One region of the Peribacillus sp. NPDC097224 genome, then DNA from elsewhere that is predicted to be linked to it. Evidence: riboswitches for the same ligand, from Rfam matches in the RefSeq annotation. Region 1 holds a riboswitch; the other holds the start of a gene.
The links. A riboswitch is a leader RNA that binds a small molecule or an ion and turns the genes downstream of it on or off. The one in region 1 is predicted to bind preQ1.

Region 1 (8,345 bases):
ATCTCCCCATCGGCATAGTATTGAAATGCATCCCAAGCGATATCGGCCTCATCCTTTGGATTTTGGGCAACGAACGTGAATTGTTGGAACTGGCCTGCAGCAATGCCATCACCAGTCGCTTCCCAGGTTACTGTTTTTACATGTCCTTTTTTATCCTTTTCCGTTGTCACTTTCCAATCGGGGACTGGTTGGTAACTTGAAAAGGTGATGCCTTCAGGAACCTTTAAGGCAACCTTCGTGGTAGATGATTCTTTTTCAACCGGAACTTTCAGTGTATAGGTTTCCCAAGCTTCAGGTGCTGAAGAGCTTGGGTTGACCGTAACATGGGCATTTGCAGATCCAGCAAAGAGGAATAGAGATGCCAATGCACCGATAATTAGCTTTGTACCATTTTTCATGTTTATTTCTTCCCTTCTCATTATGAGTTTCCTACTACTATTACAAAATCCGCATCAATAGAGTGGAGTTCCCTCGTTAAACCATGAACTTGAATCTTCCATTTTCCTGACATGGTTATAAGCGACTTGGTTTTGAATATACCCTTTTCTTCTTCCTGAAGGTGCAATTTTACTTCCCCTGTGTCTTCATCTAAAGGCTCCATGACCACTGTAAGCTGTTCGATATCTGTATAAGGGATGCCCTCATTATTTATTAACTCCACTTGAATGAGGTTCTCACCGATTTCATTGGGGGTCACCGATAAAGTTACTTGATCATTATTTTCAGTCATTTCCGTTTTCTCTACAGGACCTGGAGAAGACTTGGCTGTCTGAACATTTGTTAAAAGAGCAGCAATAAGGAGAATGATGATTCCCAGGCTGAATTCTATTCCAGTACTGAGGCCCAGCTTCTTCGTTTTTCTTTTCCCACGGAGTAAATGAAATGCCCCAAACCCTAACATGATGGACATAAGTCCGATTTTTCCGAGTAATAATTGTCCATATGTCGTATTTAGCAATGAATGAAGAGTTGGGACATGTTGAAAACTACTGTAAAGTCCGCTGACGATCAGGACAATCACAAAGAGAACGGCCCATGAGGAAAACTTCTGTATGATTGACCAATAAAACGTTTTTTTATCAACATCAGTCAGCTTCGGATTATAGGACTTTGGAAGAATTATCAGTATAGCCAATAAACCGCCTAGCCATAATGCCATGGACATTACATGGAGAAAATCCATAGATACAGCCAGGTATTGATGAGTTGTATCCATGGTATGTCCGATTAAGGCCTTGCAAACCATCAAGGCAGATATAAGGATAAAGGATGTTAGGAGAGAAACCTTGTTGAAGTAATTTCTCCATATAGCCAAAATTGCCACAAGTAAGGCAATTAGCAACACCATTTCTATCATCCAAATATTTCCGAATTGGGTGGTCTGTAATACTTCTTTTAGGTAGATGCCATTGAAAGCATGCCACCAACCTACATCAGCGTCAATCGTAACTTTTAAAGGTAGACTCAATAGAATGGAAATCGCCAGTCCGGTATAAGATAGCCAGATATAGCGTCGGGCCCTATTGCTGATTTGATCAGGAGTAGGGCGTTTCACCAATGATAAATAAAAAAAGAGTGCACCAGTAAGAGCGGCAAAACAAAGATATTGAAGGCTTTGCAGGACTATTTGTGTTGTACTTGGAAAGCCTGCATGTTCTTCGCCGATCAGTTGATCGGATGGGATGTTGGATTCCCCATATTGAAAGGGAATTGTACCTTTGATGGGGTGACCATCACTAGAAACCACTCTCCATTTAATGATATAAACCCCTTCATCGAAAGAGCTTGACCATGTAGCTTCAAGGGTATTCCCTGAAACTTGGATATCTTGAAGTGGGATCTCCTTCCCCTCTTTGCTGTACATGGCAAGTGAGTGAAAGGAAGATTGTATAGTTTCACTGAATTGAATGCTGATCTTTTCAGGTATAGTATCCAAGCTCTCATTTGGGCTAGGATTCGAGCTCAAAACGGATGCATGGCCAAAGGCCGTTACCGGTAAGATAAACAAGGCAAGTAGACTGACGAACAGCCATATGTAATTCTTCATTTTGTTGTGCCAGCAACCTTTCTTAGTACTTCTATGAACTAGTATAAAATGAAAATGTGAAATAACAGTGAAAAAATGAAGAGAATCTCTCTACATTTTCTTGATCTATAAGCTAATTATTCTATTTCCTATTATGCATCATTAAGAAATAATTAAGCTTACCATGGTACTCTGACCTTACCATATTACAGGAAATGTAGGGGGGAGTACGTTGAAAAAGATAAAAAAGGCGAGAAGGTGATTTTAGCCGGTTCAATCGTGTGTATGGGGACGTTTACTTATATCCCGAACACAACAAAATAGGACAAGTAAACAAGTACTTATCCTATTTATATATCGGCAATTCAATTTTAACTTCGGTACCATGGTTTAGTTTGCTACTAAAGTGTACTTTTCCTTGGTGCGCTTCGATAATACGGCAACTTACGGTCAGACCAAGCCCAGTCCCTTTTTCTTTAGATGAAAAAAAGGGCTCCCCGAGATGTTTCATGCGATCTTTCTCGATTCCACAGCCATTATCCTTGATTGTAACGGAAATGGAATGGCTAATATGCTCAATTTCTATCGAAATATGGGATGCTGTTGCTTCCAGAGCATTTTTGACCATGTTGATGAATACTTGTTTAAGCTGGTTTGCTTCGCATAAAATAAGCGGTATATCGTTTTTTACCTCGATAGAAATTTGAGCGGAAGAAGAATCGGCTTCTACAAGAAGCAAGGCTCTGACTTCATCCATCAATTCTACGATCTGATTTTGACTGAACATGATTTCCTGAGGCTTTGCTAGGACAAGCAATTCGCTAACGATTAAGTTGATCCGGTCTAATTCGCTAAGCATGATGGTGTAATATTGATCATGGGGTTGGTCGTTTTTTTTCAGTAGTTGAACGAACCCTTTTAAGGACGTTAAAGGATTGCGCACTTCATGAGCAACACTTGCTGCAAGTTCACCGATGATCGAAAGTTTCTCGGATTTTCGTAAGCGTCTTTCTGTTTCACGAATTTGTGTTACGTCTTTTGCATACGTAATGATACCGGCTAATTCTTTGCCCACTAACATGGGAACAAAAGTACAAGAAAGTAAAATGGAATTCCCGTATTTGGTAACAAACGCTATATCTTTTCCTTTTTTAATCCCCTTTTGATTTTCCACGACATATTGACAGGATGACTGGATGAGCTCTTTAGCTTCTGCGGAAAAATCCAAATCTATAAAAGGGTCCCCTTGAACCTCACCTTTACGAAATCCAGTGACGGTTTCAAATCTTGGATTGACGTTTATGATGGTTCCTTTCAAATCAAGCATTAACATGGGGGAAGGGTTGTGATCAAACAAAGATTTATAACGCTGTTCACTAGCAAGCAATTGACTTTCCGCGGTAATTCTTTCTGAAATATCCCTACCTATGACTACTAACCCTTTTCGTGAACCATCTTCATGAAATAATGGGACTTTGATGGTATCGAAGGTCTTAAAATGACCGTTTGGCAGTGGAATATTCTCCTCACAACGGGTAATCTTCTTCATTGCCCATGTTTCTTGATCGGAATCTTCACAGTAAATCAATGAATCTCTGTAGAATTGGGAGTACTCGGCAAGCTCGCTATCTTTTTTTCCTTTATAGTCCACACTCTCCAATTGGAATAACTGAAGTCCAAACGTATTCGATTCTAGCCATCTACCTTCTCCATCCTTAAAATTCACAAAGTCTACCATTGAGTTAATAAGGGTACTTCGAAGTTGTTCTTCTTCTTTTAGTTGTTTGAACTCTTCTCTTTTAGATAAGTAGAGAAATAAAATCAAACCGATTAATAGGACAAAGATGAACCCTTCTGCTCGCTGGAGTTGAAGGAACGCCTCTTTAGTATTCAAGGAATTCGTTAAATAGTAATTGAAAACAAGTAATGTGGTCATTCCAGAAAGAATGTAGATTACTAATATGATACGTCTCGGCATATGGGTCTCCCTGAATTCTCCGACATTTCAAAGCTGAAATACATACACATTTTAACAAACTATTGGCTGAAAATATACGATTCCACACAAAAAAACAGGCAGCAAGGTTACCTGTTTTTCTTAAAGAGTGATAGGTTCTTTTTTTTCTTGAAGCGCTTGTAGATAAGGAAAAAGGTTAAGAGCAGGAAACCGAGTACAATCAATGTATATTGATTCATCTCTACGGAAAGAAGTCCATATGGAATTAAAGAGAGAAAGAAGAAGTAGATGAGATTGCCTAATGCTGTTGCCATTAAGAAATCTTTGAAGGTGACGGAACTAACTCCAGCTGCAAGGTTTATTAAACTTGTCGGTATGAAAGGGAAAATTCTACCGGTAAAGACATACATAAACCCATGATCCTTGACGGAATCCTGCCAGTCGGTACCCATCTTTCTTAAAATCAATGACTGGAACCAGTGCCTGGCAGCGTAGAAAATGGTTCCTGACGCGACCACGCTTGTTAACCAACTCCATAGATACCCGAATGCAAAGCCAAAGATCGTTACATTAATTGTTAAAAGTAAAATCAGGGGGATGACAGTAAAGGAGTTCTGAATGATCATCAAAACGAACGTCACTACAAAGGTAAGAAGGAGATTTTCTGTCAATATGGATATCACGGATTCCAAGTCGCTATTCCAAATCATCGTGAATAATTCTGAATTTAGCCCGATGAATGTTACTACAATCAGAAGGACGAGTAACATCAGTATTTTTTTCTGCAAAAAGTCACCACCATTTATCAATTTTTTTGAGTATGGTTGAAAAAAAGAGCCGCTGCATGTAGCAGACAGCTCTTTGGATATAGATTGTTCTTTTACTTTATGCACAGTGAGTTCAAAGCAACTTTCCAAATTGAATTCTTTTATTCATCATATAAATGATGGGTGCCCCGATCAGTAGGACGAGGAATTCCCCGGCTGCTGTTGTTGCCCAACTTATTAAGAATGGCAATCCTAAGACTAGATTCAATTCTATGGCTATTAGGAACATCGTAACCGTGAATATGATGATGGTCATGGCCATTCGACCCTTAATGCCCGTTATGAAACGGGAAGAAAAGATGACAAGCAATAAGGCTATCAGAGATTGCCCGACCCCAAAAATCAAGTCATATGCCCCTAACTGTGAAAAGAAAAGGTTCGATATGAACACACCGACGACTATGCCGGATATATATTTCTTATTAAATACAATAAGATGATTCAACATTTCGGGAATGCGGAATTGAAGCACCCCAAACATAATCGGCTGAAGCACGAATGAGACAGCGATATAGATGGCAGCCAATAGACCATTTATCGCGAGCGTACGAATATTCATTTTTTTCTCTCCCTAGTTTTTTATCGTGGGATGGTTACGAACCACGTTAGGCTTTTGCCCGAAGTTTAATAGTATCGTATTTTGGCCTCTTTCGTCAATTTCAAGATTTTATGCGAAATATTGAATATTTAGAATAAAGGAAAGAGATTTTGCTTTACTATAGTGAAGAATGGTACGATTCATAAAAAGAGTTAAAGGAAAGGGATGAAAGTAAATGTCAATCGAGAGTGTTAGGGCCCACTTTAAACAATGGAACAGGGAACATGATGTGATGGAATTCAAAACATCTAGTGCCACAGTAAACCAAGCTGCGGAGACAATCGGGGTTATACCCGCGCGCATTGCCAAAACGTTGTCATTTAGGGGAGAAGGAGACCAAGCACTTTTGGTCGTGGCCGCTGGAGATGCGAAAGTCGATAATAAGAAATTCCGGAAAATGTTTGGGTTCAAGGCAAGGATGTTATCTCCAGAAGAAGTTCTTGAACAGACCGGACATGCAATCGGGGGTGTCTGCCCATTTGGATTGGCAAATGAACTGGATGTTTACTTGGATGTTTCGATGAAACGGTTTGAGACAGTTTTCCCGGCTTGCGGGAGCGCGAACTCAGCCATTGAACTTTCACTCGGGGATTTATTTCAATTCTCAAAAGCAAAGGACTGGGTAGATGTTTGCAAGGACTGGGAGCAAGAAGTGAATGAAGATATGCAGAAACATATCATTTGAATGAAGATATGCAGAAACATATCATTTGAATGAAGATATGCAGAAACATATCATTTGAATGAAGGAATAAAGTCCACTTCATGTGGACTTATTTCTGATAGTGGGGAGTTATTAGGTTCTAATGAATTAGGATAGAATGCCAATGATGGAGGGTCATGGATGTCCAATGTAGAGTACAAAAACAATAATAGTAGTTATCACAGTCTTAAAAATCTATATGAGGAAAATATCACGGTCAGAAGCATAGCCCAAGAGTTTGAGTTTTGTGGAAAAGATGAATCGGCCATTGATATCAAAAATGTAATGGAGGAAAAACACTTTGATACATTGGCCGTGAAAGACCAGGGGGAAATCGTTGGTTATATCGATAGACATGAACTTGGCGAAGGGAACATTTCGGATTATATGAAGCTCTTTTCCCCAAGGGAACTTGTATCGGATTCAACGCCCTTGATCCAATTGTTAGGCATTTTTAAGAAGAAAACGAGGGTATTCGTGTTAGAGAATAATTCAATCAAAAAGTTAATCACGCATGCCGACCTCCAAAAACCACCAATCAGGATGCTGATTTTTGGCTATATCACTTTATTGGAAATGAGACTTAGTGATATTATCATGCATCGATTCGGGGGTGAAAGCTGGTATCCGATGATTAGTGAGGATCGTCTACATAAGGCAAGTGAATTATATGAAAGGAGAATGGAGAAAAATGAGGAGATTAATTTAATTGAATGTCTACAAATTAGTGATAAATTCGACATTATTCATAAAGATAAAGAGTTGAGAACATTTTTTCAAATCCCATCCAAAAGTAAAGGGAAGAAAGATGCCAATGCCATCAGGAAGTTACGGGATAAGATTTCGCATGCTAATGAACTTGGGATGGATATGTCTTGGATTGAAATCATAGAAGTGGTCGAAATCTGTGGCCGCTTGCTGGAAATCTCTGAGTCCTATCATTATGAATGGGGGTAAACAGATAGAAGGATTGGAGAAAAAGGGAGAGTGCTGGTTGCTCCATTTTCAATATCCAGGAAAACCTTGAGGAAGTCGTTAGGAGAACCTGTTAGTATGCGGTTCTTTTTTTGTTGCGGAAAAAAGCTGCCTGAATGGAAGGCAGCTTTTCTCGGTCTTTAAAATTCAGGCAGTTCATCCAGATTATTTTCTTTAATGCCATCAGGCTCACTCCGCAAAATGTCCCGACCATATTTATGAAAGACATCTACGTTTGCGAGTGCACCAGCCTTGGCTTCTGAAAGAGCGGTGGGATAGTCCAGTTCCCTTCCGGTATTTGTCTTGATGGCGATGATATTATCCTCTTCATTCTTCCGTACGGCGACAATTTCTTCTTTGTCGTTCCCACCTTGTTGGTTCGCTTGTGGCGTTCCTTGTTGTTTGTAGGATTCATAGGCTTCTTCAAATGTGTCCATTGTACACCTCCTCTTTATAGGGTGAACCATTTTTCCAGCAATATACGAACTGGTTTTCGTCATCATTGAGCCGGATTTCTGTCATAATGGGCCGAATTTTCGGCTAGGATTTACGTTTGAACCTAACTTGATTGGACTTTTCTGTTTGGCATGGCACTTGCATTATAAATAAGTGGAAGTGAGAAAAACACGGACCTAAGGGAGGAATAGAATCATGAATGTAAATCAGGGGACAAGTACGGTGGAATCGAAAACATTGAAGGATGTTAAAACAATGAAGGCAGCGGTCGTCAATGAATTTAAACAAGAGCTTGAAATTAAGGATGTACCGATTCCGGATTTAGAGTATGGTGAGATTCTAGTTAAAATTAAGGCATGTGGCGTATGTCACACGGATTTACATGCAGCACATGGCGACTGGCCGGTGAAGCCAAAGCTCCCGCTTATTCCTGGACATGAAGGAGTAGGGATTATCGAGAAGGTAGCAGAGGGCGTCACAACATTGAAAGTCGGTGACCGAGTAGGAATTCCATGGCTTTATTCGGCATGTGGCGACTGTGAATACTGTTTGACGGGTCGTGAAACGCTCTGCTTGGATCAACTGAATGCAGGATATTCGGTGGACGGAGGATATGCGGAATATTGTAAGGCACCGGCAAAATATGTTGTCAAGGTTCCGGAAGGGCTAGATTTTGCCGAGGTCTCCCCAATTTTCTGTGCAGGTGTGACGACGTATAAAGCGCTTAAGGTTTCAGAAGCAAAACCAGGGGACTGGGTCGCAATCTATGGTATTGGCGGACTTGGGCATGTTGCGCTTCAATA
Region 2 (8,345 bases), on a different contig from region 1:
GTGAAAGGATAAACCACTGATTGATCGCCTCTTTTCGGTGTGAGCTTCTAAGATGTATGTCTTCTAATTATATTAATGCTAGTTAGTAAGACTCTTATTCACGCAATATCTAGTTGTATGGTAGTGTTTACTGTTCAATGCTTTCTTGGGTTGCAATATCATCTTGTGTTTTTTTTGCTTCTTTTGCTTCTTTTATTGTAGTTGCAGTTTCTTCCCGTTCTTTCTTATGGTTGATTACACGCTTATGGTCCAATTTAATCTCTATCTTATCATCTTTTTCAGTCCATTGTACATTTTCACTTGTTTCCTTTGTTAACTGACGGTAAACTCTTGATTTATCACTGGAAGATGTAGCAGGTCTTGGTGTAGCCTCCTTGATTTGCAATGGAAGTACATCGATTGTAGCTTGTCCGTCTTCTGCTAGATGATACTGGACCATCGCAGAATCTTTTGTACGTGTCCAACCTTGATCAAATACAAAGTTCCCTAAGCTGTAGAAGATAAGACCATTTTTATATACATCAAACGATTGAAGTACGTGGGGGTGATGACCTATTATAATGTCAGCCCCTGCATCGATGATGGCCTTAGCCAATTCCGTTTGACGTCCGGTTGTAGAAGTAGCGTATTCTAATCCCCAGTGCATATTAACGACAACTAAGTCTGCATTTCCTTTTTTTGCGTCCTTGGCATTTCCTATCATTTCGAATAATAAGTCGGGATTGGAGTTTAATATACCCGGTTTATTATTAGTTACCACTCCATTATCGAGCATTTCATCGGTAAAACCTAGTGTGGCCACACGAATTCCATTAATATCTTCGTAGACGACGTTTGATTTAGCTTCTTTTCTATTCGCTCCAACACCGACAAAATCCATTCCGACACTTTCAAATTCATCAATTGTGTCAAGTAAACCCTCTTCTTGATAATCCAATGAGTGGTTATTGGCTAGTGTCATAACAGTGAATCCGGCGTTTTTTACGGCTTCGACTCCACTTTTGTAGGAGTGTAGTGGATATTCAGTGTCTGCTACTTTGTAATTAGAAACATCAGTTTTTAATGCAGGATGTTCATAATTTCCGCTAACATAATCAGACGCAGTAAAATAAGGCTTCACATAACGGTAGAGGTAGTCAAATCCCTGTTGGTCTGTTACTTTCTCAACATAACGGCCCATCATTACATCTCCGACCATAGACATCGTAAGGATATCGTTTGGTTTCGATGCAACAACCTCCACGTCCTTCGTTTTCCCAAGCCAAGACGTAATGACTAAGATGAAAATTAATATTGGTAGAACGATTGCTGTATATTTGAGATTCTTTTTCTTCGTCCGCTTTGTAAAGATAAGTGTTTTTTCTTTTGCGTTTAAAGTACGTTTCATTTTATCCACCTCAGAATAGGTAATACACGTTCATTAGACCGAAAGTTACTCCGGATAATAAAAGCGTGCTGCCAAGTGTTAATGGCATTCCTTGTCTTTGAATGGCATTAGCGATCAAGCCAGGGACGATTATACCAATACCACGGAATTCAAAAATCTCAAAAGGCATGACGGGATAGACGAAATCCAATACGAGTTTTAAACAAATCCCTGTTATCATCATTGCGGCAAACTTTCTTCTTCCGTATAAAATTACCCATCTTGAAAGTCCGTGAGCGACAATGAAATAAGTTAAGATACTTATAATGATAATAACCAGCATGATTTGCCATTGATCAAAAACTAATGCCAAATAACCTGGCACGATAAGTCCGGCGGGCACAACACCCGTTTTTTCTGAAAAAATAAGGCTCAGTGTTACCCCTAGTACTAGGGCTACGTATAAATCCGATCCAAACATTAAGGTTCCTCCTACTTAACTCGCTTTTTGCTTCGTTTTAGTTTTCATGAATGCGTCAATTAATGGTTCTGCTGCTCCGTGAATGTTACCGACACCATAAACGATTCGGTTTTTCATGACTGGACGCAGTTTGGCAACGATTTCTTCCGTTGACCATTCTTCTAAATCCCAATATTCCACTGTATCTAACTTGCCTTGCTCAAATGCTTTCGTTATTGGTGAAGTGGTTTCACCGATGGCAATGACGATTTCGGATTTTATGTAAGGCAATACATCTCTTGCAAATTGCTCTGTACGGTCCACACGGTCAGGACGGCAGTTCATGATTACGATAGGTGCTTCCGTGCTGTATCCGAAGGTACTTACCCTGTCCCAAATATTCAATGTAGATGACGCATCATTGGCGGCAAATCCATTAACGAAGAAAGTCGGTTGCCTAGCATCTCCAAATTTAGTGATACGCATGGCACCTGGATCTGGATGTGCATTTAACATGCCACGGAATGCCGTTTTCTCATCGATGCCCAATGCTTCTGCAACAGCCAAGGCAAGGGAGGCATTATCAGGGAATACCATATAATCGAATTCACGTAGGAATTCTTCTGAGATCCTTGAGTTATCGGCTACGATAACCTTTGTATTACGTTGTTTGGCAATTTCTTTGTAATACTCTAAATGTTCGCCCTCGATGGTTATTAAATGACCATTATAGGGTATGGTTGCAGTGAATGCTTCTGCAACTTGATCCAATGTTGGTCCCATGACATCCATATGGTCTTCAAGCACATTTACGATAACCCCAATGTTGGCCTGGATCATTTTATTTTGGAAGATTAGTTGATAGTCAGGCTGAACGGCCATACATTCACAAACTAATGCTTCAGTTCCTAAGTCAGCAACTTCTTTAACTACACGACGTTGTTCCCCGATATTCGGTCCCTCAGGACGACGTATGATCGGTTTTTCTTTGTCCGTAAACCAATAAATCATTCTTGCGGATGTTCCGGTTGTTTTTCCTATTGTCTTGTACTCCGCTTCCTTGATCACACCTGTAATAAGACGCGTTACAGTGGATTTCCCTCGGATCCCATTTACGTTGACACGTACGGGGATGGAGTCGAGACGCTTTTGATGGCGTTTTTGTTCGACTATGCCATAGCCAAGCAAAAATAATGCACATATAAATATCGGTGCCATTTTTTAACCTCTCTTTATTTATGTATTTGATTTACTGAATACACACTACATGATTTTAAACTAAACAAGCAACAGTAAAATTTATATATTAATATAACTTTTTTTATTCTTTTACATTATTATCTATAAAGTAGTGACATTTTCACTAAGAGGGTCTCGGAAATTATGGAGATAGCATAACTAGAAATACCCAATGTTAGTCTTGGCTAAGAGAAGTTAAAGAAGGGTATTACCATTATATTCTAAAAATATGGTGATATATAGATAAAGTGTGGGCGTTTATTCCTGTACCTTAATAACTATTTTTATATAGTGATTAGTAAGAAGAGATTCATATTTTCAGGCTGGGTAATTGTATAGACCCACTCTCTCTATCTTTTGATTACATAAAATGGAATTTTCCATCAGGCTGATTCCATTGACCCCTTTTCCTTACCATGATTAAACTTGGATAAAAATGGGCTGAAGCACACACTGCTTTTTTTATTGATTTTTGGCTAAAAAACTGATAAATACCCATAGGGCTATATAAAATTTAAATGGATTAAATTAATTTTTGGAAAGCGATGACTAGTTTCTTCTATTAATATAGTGTTAATGTAGGATAAATAAAAAAAGCCCAGAATTTATTCTGAGCTTTTGTGAATGATACTATTTAATTTAGCTTGTAGGTTTAGGGTTCGAATGAATCTTTGCTTATTAATGATAGGGACTATATGATAGTAACTTTAACTTGATTTCTTTCTATTAGAAACCATTGGTAGTGAGTCCTTTTTACCGCCATCTATAACATAAAGCATAGGTGCTAATCTTCTGTTTCCTTTATCGGCAGAATTCATCTTCAAGTAATTTTCATATTCGTTGCGAAAGAATTCTTCTTGGGCTTTCCCTTCGTTTAACTTTGCTATGAATTTGAAAAATCGTTTCATATGAATTCCTCCTTGTGTGGTTAAAAAGTATTAGGTTAATAGTAACACACTTCAGGTGAAAATTAACCTTTTATTACAAAATAGGAAATAATAAATGGTAAAGTGGTTATATATGCTCAGTTTTCTGGTTTTGGAATACGATATTGATGTAAGGCCATCTCGTCTGTTTAGAGAGTCTCCTGTTGATCGGGTTTCGAATGAGAGTAATTAAGAGTTGGTTCAAATGCTTTTTAAAAGTGTGCTGACACTTCTAGAGAGGAAGTAGTTATTCTACTATTTACTGATGTAAATATTACTGGAGTAATATTAATTATACATTGAATATTCAGAAAATAATAGTGTAAGTTGAATTATTTCTCTCTGTATAAGATTCATGGTGAATTTTTTATATAATTTGTTTTGTGTTGTTATTAGTTTATTCCCCGTATTCACTATATTGAAACAATTTTAATGAAGAGGATATATTTGTTATTAACTTCATAGGATTAGCTAAATGCAAGGAAAAGCTTCCCACAAGGTAGGCGTGGGAAGCGGCTTTCATCATAATTGAAATCTTTTAACCTGATCTGTTAACTGTTCAGCCGATGATGCAAGTTCACTGGCATGATTGGTGATTTCATCCATTGAAGAGCTGGATTGCTGTGCTGAGGCGGACACTTGTTCAATGCCTGCTGCTGACTCTTCGGAAACGGCTGCAATGTCTTCGACGGCCTGGTTGATTTTTATGCTATTGGTAGAGATATAGTGTAAGTCATTCGTTATATGTTGTAACTTTTTGCTCATGGCTCCCACTGAATGGTTGATGGTTTCAAAGGTTTGGCCGGTAATGGTAATTTGTTGGGTGCCTTCATCTACTTGTGTATATCCATCTTCCAAGGAGTGAACGACGGTTTTAGAACCTGTTTGAATGGCTGTAACAATTCCAGTAATGTCACCCACAGAATCTGTAACTTGTTCCGCGAGTTTCCGAACTTCTTCGGCGACGACGGCAAATCCTTTTCCATGTTCGCCGGCGCGTGCCGCCTCGATGGCTGCGTTTAAGGCGAGTAAGTTGGTTTGATTGGAAATGTCCTGTATGACCTGAACGAGCTTTGAAATTTCCTGGGATTGTGAATCGAGGCCTTTTACCTCATCGACTGCCTGTTTCACAATCCTATCAATCGTTTGCATTTGTTGTACGGATTTGTGCATCATGGTTGTTCCTTCTTTTGTTAAGGACAGGATCTCGGTGGAGGTTTGGGAAATTTCTTCTCCTTCACTGTGTGCCTTTTGGATCTTTCCTGAGAATTCTTCCACCATACGGACGATTTCTGTTGCTTGGTTGGCTTGTGACTCAGAGCCTTCTGACAGCTCGTACATAGTGGTTGCAATTTGACTGCTTCCTTGTTGCACTTCATTTGCCGATTGGGTCAGCTCTTCGCTTTTGCTTGTAACGGATTCGGATACATTCAGCATGTTTTCGATGATATTGCGAAGGTTTCTCTGCATCTCGTTTGTAGAAAACGTCAATTCCCCGAGTTCATCGTTTGATGTCTGCTTAAGTGGTGCATGGTTCAGTTCACCTTTTTCCACTAGCTTCATCCTGTCTCGGATCCTTAGGATCGGTTTGGTAATGAGGTTGGCTGTCACAAGGGCAAGGCCAATTCCTGCTATGACTGTAATGATGGATAAAATGATACTCGTCTTTTTAACGGATTTTCCACTGCTGATGACGGTCTCTCCGGAAGCGACGATCAGTTTTTCGCGCTCGGAAGCGAGCTCTTTGAAGCCATCCATTATTTCCGTGCTTATGGGCGCTACTTCATTTAGCAATATTTCTTTCGCCTGTTTTTCATCTCCTTGTTCATACTGGGTAAAGACGCGTTCTTCGATCATGGTTCTCCAATCAATGCTTGTTTCAATGATTTCTTTCGTTCTCTCAGAGTCGGATAAGTCTAATAGCTCTTCTTGTAGGTGTTTGCTTTCTTCGGTATAAGCTAGGAAATCCTCTTTATATTGTTCATCTCCAAATAGGATATACCCTCTAACAAATGCCATTCTTTGCGAAAGGTTATAGAGTAATTGTTCATCTTTAATAAGAAGAGGCAATTCATGGTCGATGATATCTCTAGAATGTTTAAGAGACTTATTGCTGCTGTAAATACTATAGGCTCCTAATATGATGCATAAAGATATGACTAGCATAAATGCTAACAATACCTTTGTTTTAATCTTTTTCAAGTATACGGCCCCTTTTTCGGTAGATTAGTTTACCTTCTGTTTATCGGAAATGGGGACCGATATTTAAAGAGAAAAGGGGAAATTGGGCTGAAAAGACAGGGGATTTCTTTGTTTTTATGGAATATATTGATATGATCCCGCATATTGCGTTATGATTATAGAGAAAAGATTATAATCCGCTTTAGGCGGAAGAGGTTCTAGCTACCCTCTCAAAAAAACTAAGGAAAAGCAGCACTCTATTCTTAGGGTGCTGTTTTTTTCCGTAAAAAAGGAGTTTTTCATAATGTTGAAGAAAGAAAAGGCAGTAGTGGTGTTTAGTGGGGGACAAGACAGTACGACGTGTTTATTCTGGGCCATGAAGCGTTTTTCGGAAGTGGAGGCAGTGACGTTTGATTATAATCAGCGTCATAGCTTGGAAATTGATTGTGCACGGAATATTGCAAAGGAACTGGACATCCCCCATCATGTTTTGGATATGTCGTTGTTGAACCAGTTGGCGCCGAACGCGTTGACGAGAAGTGACATTGCTGTGGCGGACGGGGAAGAAGGGGAGTTACCGTCTACATTCGTACCGGGAAGGAATTTACTGTTCTTGTCCTTCGCAGGAGTGCTTGCAAGCCAAATTGGGGCGAAGCATATTGTAACGGGTGTTTGTGAGACGGACTTTAGCGGATATCCAGACTGCCGGGATGTGTTCATTAAATCGTTGAATGTCACTTTGAATCTCTCGATGGATCAGTCTTTTGTTATAGATACGCCGCTTATGTGGCTGAATAAAGAAGAAACATGGGAAATGGCGGATCAACTGGGTGCCTTTGATTTCGTTCGTGAAAAGACGCTGACTTGTTATAACGGAATCATAGCAGATGGCTGTGGGGAGTGTCCGGCATGCAAGCTTCGAAAAAAGGGTCTGGATGACTATGTGATTAGACGGCAGGTGAACCTATAATGTATGGGTTCAAGATTGTCGATAAGCTTCAAAAAATAGAACAGGACATTCATCGTAATCAATTGAACTATCATCAAAGACGGGTGCTCGTGAGCAAGGAATTCACGTTTGATGCAGCTCATCATCTTCATGATTATGAAGGGAAATGCAAGAATCTGCATGGCCATACGTATAAAGTCATTTTTGGCATAAGCGGCTATAATGATTCCCGTGGGTTGATGATCGACTTTGGCGACATCAAAGAAATCTGGAAAAAAGAAATCGACATTCATCTTGACCACCGCTATTTGAATGAAACGCTGCCACTTATGAATACAACAGCTGAAAATATCGTCGTCTGGATTTATGAAAAGATGGCTGATGCCCTGCAAAACAAGGACTATAAAGGGGCTAGGGTTGAATTTGTCCGTCTTTATGAAACGCCGACGAGTTATGCTGAAGCAAGACGGGAGTGGATGGACTGTGAGTAAGCTGCCCGTCATGGAAATCTTCGGGCCGACCATTCAAGGGGAAGGCATGGTCATCGGGCAAAAGACGATGTTCGTCCGGACAGCTGGGTGCGACTATTCATGTGCTTGGTGTGATTCCGCCTTCACTTGGGATGGGACAGGAAAGGAAGATATCGTCCACATGACAGCTGAAGAAATATGGGAGGAGCTAAAACTCAAGGGAGGCAAGGGTTTCTCCTTCGTGACGATATCCGGGGGCAATCCCGGCCTCTTGAAGAATATGGCTGAGTTAATCACCCTTTTAAAAGAGAAGAACATCAGAATTGGCGTGGAGACACAAGGTAGCCGGTGGCAGGATTGGTTTCTCGATATTGATGAACTGACGATATCACCAAAACCGCCAAGTTCAAGGATGAAGACCGATTTTGAAGTGCTTGATGATATCCTATCTAAGCTTTCCAATAGAAGGGATGAAAATCAAATCTCTTTGAAGATTGTCGTATTTGATGAAGCTGATTATCAATATGCGAAGAATGTACATGCCCGCTATCCAGGCATTCCTTATTACCTGCAGGTAGGCAATGATGACAGCGTGACGACGGACGATCGGCAGCTGGTCAGTGAACTGTTGGGAAAATATGAACAGTTAATTAATCGGGTGATTGCCGATGACGAACTGAATGATGTGAAGGTGCTCCCCCAGCTGCACACGTATATCTGGGGAAATAAACGGGGCGTGTAAGGAAAAGGATGG

Region 2: it holds a riboswitch for preQ1, as region 1 does, so the genes downstream of both, queC (7-cyano-7-deazaguanine synthase QueC) here and ACIQXR_RS10895 (QueT transporter family protein) in region 1, are expected to answer to the same signal.

The regions. Positions count from the first base shown of each region.
Region 1 is NZ_JBIWDK010000004.1:296,806-305,150, reverse strand. Features, by position in the region: gene ACIQXR_RS10915 (YcnI family copper-binding membrane protein) at 1-398, opposite strand, end outside; gene ACIQXR_RS10910 (copper resistance protein CopC) at 419-2,047, opposite strand; gene ACIQXR_RS10905 (ATP-binding protein) at 2,373-4,004, opposite strand; gene ACIQXR_RS10900 (TVP38/TMEM64 family protein) at 4,112-4,771, opposite strand; gene ACIQXR_RS10895 (QueT transporter family protein) at 4,884-5,369, opposite strand; PreQ1 riboswitch class I at 5,376-5,420, opposite strand; gene ACIQXR_RS10890 (YbaK/EbsC family protein) at 5,584-6,093, shown strand; gene ACIQXR_RS10885 (hypothetical protein) at 6,253-7,068, shown strand; gene ACIQXR_RS10880 (DUF3892 domain-containing protein) at 7,227-7,523, opposite strand; gene adhP (alcohol dehydrogenase AdhP) at 7,798-8,345, shown strand, end outside.
Region 2 is NZ_JBIWDK010000007.1:259,902-268,246, forward strand. Features, by position in the region: gene ACIQXR_RS15245 (gamma-glutamyltransferase family protein) at 1-17, opposite strand, end outside; gene ACIQXR_RS15250 (CapA family protein) at 128-1,387, opposite strand; gene pgsC (poly-gamma-glutamate biosynthesis protein PgsC) at 1,398-1,847, opposite strand; gene pgsB (poly-gamma-glutamate synthase PgsB) at 1,863-3,044, opposite strand; gene ACIQXR_RS15265 (hypothetical protein) at 3,773-3,973, opposite strand; gene ACIQXR_RS15270 (methyl-accepting chemotaxis protein) at 4,514-6,193, opposite strand; PreQ1 riboswitch class I at 6,379-6,421, shown strand; gene queC (7-cyano-7-deazaguanine synthase QueC) at 6,480-7,142, shown strand; gene queD (6-carboxytetrahydropterin synthase QueD) at 7,142-7,612, shown strand; gene queE (7-carboxy-7-deazaguanine synthase QueE) at 7,605-8,333, shown strand.